Regions from separate parts of the Photobacterium makurazakiensis genome, predicted to be linked through region 2. Evidence: predicted binding sites of a transcription regulator. Region 2 holds the regulator's gene; the other holds the start of a gene.
What was found. Region 2 encodes MetJ, which represses methionine synthesis genes. Its sites were predicted from a motif close to TTAGACNTNTANANGTCTAA; they were not measured.

Region 1 (2,208 bases), on a different contig from region 2:
GTGGCCTTGCATTGGCAATGGCGATGGCAATACCTGCAGGCGTCATGGTAATACCAGATAAAAACATTGATGTTCGTGAAGTTATCCTCGTAATGACCTACTCGGTCGTCGTATTTTCAATACTCGTTCAAGGATCGACGATCACGTCACTCATTCATAAAGCAAAAGCATGGGAAGCTCAAAACAATAATTAAAAGTTTAATCTTTAACTATTCCCGCTTTTATCTGTCCAGACAATCAACACAAAAAAAGACCTGCTATGCAGGTCTTTTTTCTCGTCAGTAGAGCCCGTTCATGTAGGGTTCTATGACGTTAAGCCTTCCTAAATTAAGCCTTTACCAATTTAAGGCGTTAATATTATTCTTCTTTTGTAAAATTAGCTTCAGAGAATAAATTTAAATCATACGGTGTCTGCTGGTACACACAGTAATTTAGCCAATTTGAAAATAATAGGTGGCCATGACTACGCCAACTCGCTATCGGTGGGTTATCTGGATTATCATCAGGATAGTAATTAACAGGAATTGTTGGCTCCATCCCTTCAGTACGATCTCGAATAAACTCATTATGTAAAGTTTCAACATCGTATTCAGGGTGTCCAGTTACAAACACATTACGCTTATCTTTGGTTGCAGCTAAATACACCCCGGCTTGTTCTGAGGTTGCCAATATATCTAAATCGGTATGATCACTGAGGTATTCAGCTGAAAAGTCAGCATAGCGCGAGTGAGGCGCTAAGAAAGTGTCATCAAACCCTCTAAGAATAGGATGATGGCAATCATGAGTACGGTGGCCATACACGCCCGATAGCTTTTCTTTTCGTGTACGTTTCGGTAAGTCGTAAAGCAGCTTTAACCCAGCTTGGGCGGCCCAGCAAACAAACAATGTTGAGGTAACATGCTGTTTAGCCCAATTCATGATCGTTTGGATCTCATCCCAATACAGTACATCTTCAAATTGAACAAGGCCTAGTGGCGCTCCAGTCACAATCAGGCCATCAAAATTGCGGTCTTTAACCATCTCAAATTGACGATAAAAAGTATCTAGATGCTCTGTTGGGGTATTTTTTGTTGGTCGATTATCAATCCGTAATAGCTCAACGTCTACCTGTAAGGGGCTATTTGATAATAAACGCAGAAACTGTGTTTCTGTTTCGATTTTCTTCGGCATTAAATTCAATAATAGAACCTTCAATGGACGAATTTCCTGACTTGCAGCACGAGCTTCTGACATCACAAAGATATTTTCACTCAGTAGAATATCCGTAGCTGGAAGTTGGTCAGGAATTTTAATCGGCATCTTAGTTTACTCCTTAAACATTACACCGAACGGTCCATTCTCATTTATACAATAAGATGTTTAGACGTCCAGATTTCTAAATAAAATTATAGAAGTTTATTCAATGACGCAAGAGAAAGAAGATAAAAAGAATTGGGGTTTATGGTAGGTGCATGAAAATAATTCATAATATTTTATGCTTTAGATATGAAAAAACCCAGCCGAAGGCTGGGTTTTGAAAGGGTATTCAGCAATGACCTACTCTCACATGGGGAAACCCCACACTACCATCGGCGCAACAACGTTTCACTTCTGAGTTCGGCATGGGATCAGGTGGTACCATTGTGCTATTGTCGCTGAAAAAATTAATGGTGCTAGTACCCAGATTCGAACTGGGGACCTCACCCTTACCAAGGGTGCGCTCTACCAACTGAGCCATACCAGCAAATAATTTTAATAAACAAAGTCTTACTTATATTGCTTTGTTTATTTGGTCTTCATCTTTAAACAGATAAAGAGCTAAATTTAAAGCCTGGCGATGTCCTACTCTCACATGGGGAAACCCCACACTACCATCGGCGCTATTACGTTTCACTACTGAGTTCGGCATGGGATCAGGTGGGTCCATAATGCTATGGTCGCCAAGCAAATTCTGTTTATTCACCACCTCAGGGCAGTAAATAGCAATCTGGGAAAATCTAACTAGTTTCTCAAACACCATTCAAGTGTTTCGTGGAGTCCGTAAAAACCCCTTGGGTGTTGTATGGTTAAGCCTCACGGGCAATTAGTATCAGTTAGCTCAATGCCTCGCAGCACTTACACACCTGACCTATCTACGTCGTAGTCTCCAACAACCCTTTAGGATACTTAAAGTATCAGGGATGACTCATCTCAGGGCTCGCTTCGCGCTTAGATGCTTTCAGCGCTTAT
Region 2 (2,208 bases):
ATGAGTTTGTTGATACCGTTGCGAACATTGCTGACACCTTCGGTGGTATCAACCTTGAAGATATCAAAGCCCCAGACTGCTTCGAGATTGAAAAGCGTTTGATTGAGCGTTGTCATGTACCGGTTTTCCATGATGATCAGCACGGTACTGCGATTGTAACGGCTGCGGGCATGCTTAATGCACTTGAGCTTCAAGGCAAAGAAATTAGCGAAGCTGTGATTGTTTGTCTAGGTGCTGGTGCGGCTGCGGTTGCTTGTATGGAGCTATTGATCAAGTGTGGCGCACAGCGTGAGAAGATCTACATGCTTGACCGTAAAGGTGTGATCCATACGCGTCGTGACGACATTAATGAATATAAGCAACTATTCGCCAACAATACTGATAAGCGCACATTAGAAGATGTTATCGAAGGTGCTGATATCTTTGTCGGTGTATCTGGTCCAGATTTGCTTGCGCCAGAACTGCTTAAGCTCATGGCGGATCAGCCGATTGTTTTTGCCTGCTCAAACCCTGATCCAGAAATCAAACCAGAACTGGCCCATGCCGTTCGCGATGATTTAATTATGGGTACAGGCCGTTCTGATTACCCGAATCAGGTAAACAACGTTATCTGTTTCCCATTCATTTTCCGCGGTGCATTGGATGTGCGTGCGAGTGAAATTAATGATGAAATGAAATTGGCTGCGGTAAAAGCGATCCGTGAACTAGCCCAAGAGCCAGTACCTACGGAAGTGGTTAAAGCGGCAGGTGTCGATAAACTAGAGTTTGGCACCGACTATATTATTCCAAAACCGATGGACCCACGTTTGCTACCACGCGTTGCGAAGGCAGTCGCGCAAGCAGCGATTGATTCGGGTGTAGCTCGAATCGAGATGCCTGTCGGTTATATGGAAAGTTAATCTGCTTTAGATTACCTGACCAATAAAAAACCAGCCCCAGGCTGGTTTTTTGGTTTTTGTTGACGAGAAAAGTGAGGCTTACTCGTTAATGTCTTCGTACTTAATGCCCATCTCTTCCATCAGCGCTTTTGCTTCGGCTGGCAAGTCGTCAGGGCAATCTTTACGGATATCTTCATCGGTCGGCAGGGGCTGACCCGTGTATGCGTGCAAGAAAGCTTCACATAGCAACTCGCTGTTGGTGGCATGGCGTAAATTATTCACCTGACGACGAGTTCGCTCATCAGTTAAAATTTTAAGCACCTTCAATGGAATCGAAACAGTAATTTTTTTTACTTGTTCGTTTTTCTTACCGTGTTCCGCGTATGGACTGATGTATTCGCCATTCCACTCTGCCATTGTTAACCTTCTCAGCGATGTTTGATTGAATAAATATGATAGGAGTGAATTCTAGCCGGATTTACTGCCATAAGCAAAGACATGTAGACGTCTAGAAGTGTTGACGTCTTTTGCAAATATGGTTATGTTGTTGCATAAACGTTATTCGCAGCAGGGGCTCGCCCCGACAAGGAAAGTAATATGAGTGATAAGAAGCTTGCCACTATAGCCGTTCGTACTGGCATTGAGTCAGACTCTCAGCACAATGCCGTTGTGCCGCCGATTTACCTGACATCAACCTACAGCTTTCCTCGGTTGGGTGAGCTTCCACAATATGATTACTCTCGCTCTGGTAACCCTACCCGTAACATGCTCGCCGATGCCTTGGCAGAGCTCGAAGGCGGCGCGGGTGGCGTGGTAACCAGCTGTGGTACTGCTGCAATTAACTTACTCGCATCAGCCTTGCTTGGCCCAGATGATCTGGTTATTGCCCCACACGATTGTTATGGCGGTACTTATCGTTTGTTTAATACGCGAGCGACGAAAGGTGACTTTAAGGTCCGTTTTGTTGATCAAACCGACCCTGAGGCCTTGGCTCAAGCATTGGCATTAAAGCCAAAACTGGTTTGGGTTGAAACACCGTCTAACCCATTGCTACGAATTGTAGATGTTGCAGCATTGTGTGAATCAGCAAAGCAAGAAGGCGCATTGGTTGCGGTTGATAATACTTTCTTATCACCAATCCTTCAGCAGCCCATTGCACTAGGGGCTGATTTTGTGATCCATTCAACAACCAAGTACATCAATGGCCATTCAGATGTTGTCGGTGGTGTATTGATCTCAAAAGAAGCGGAGCAGGCCGAGACGATTGCTTGGTGGGCTAACTGCATTGGTGCAACGGGCGCACCGTTTGATGCTTATTTGACACTGCGAG

Region 1: metA (homoserine O-succinyltransferase MetA) is a predicted target of MetJ. The motif match lies at 1,360-1,379, and genes of this name have one in related genera.

The regions. Positions count from the first base shown of each region.
Region 1 covers NZ_JAKJSJ010000014.1:150,131-152,338, forward strand. The annotation lists gene L4D09_RS07235 (cation:proton antiporter) at 1-194, shown strand, start outside; gene metA (homoserine O-succinyltransferase MetA) at 358-1,299, opposite strand; rRNA gene rrf (5S ribosomal RNA) at 1,524-1,639, opposite strand; tRNA gene L4D09_RS07250 (tRNA-Thr) at 1,648-1,723, opposite strand; rRNA gene rrf (5S ribosomal RNA) at 1,809-1,924, opposite strand; partial or broken rRNA gene L4D09_RS07260 (23S ribosomal RNA) at 2,042-2,208, opposite strand, start outside.
Region 2 covers NZ_JAKJSJ010000013.1:152,972-155,179, forward strand. The annotation lists gene L4D09_RS06285 (malic enzyme-like NAD(P)-binding protein) at 1-899, shown strand, start outside; gene metJ (met regulon transcriptional regulator MetJ) at 978-1,295, opposite strand; gene L4D09_RS06295 (O-succinylhomoserine (thiol)-lyase) at 1,476-2,208, shown strand, end outside.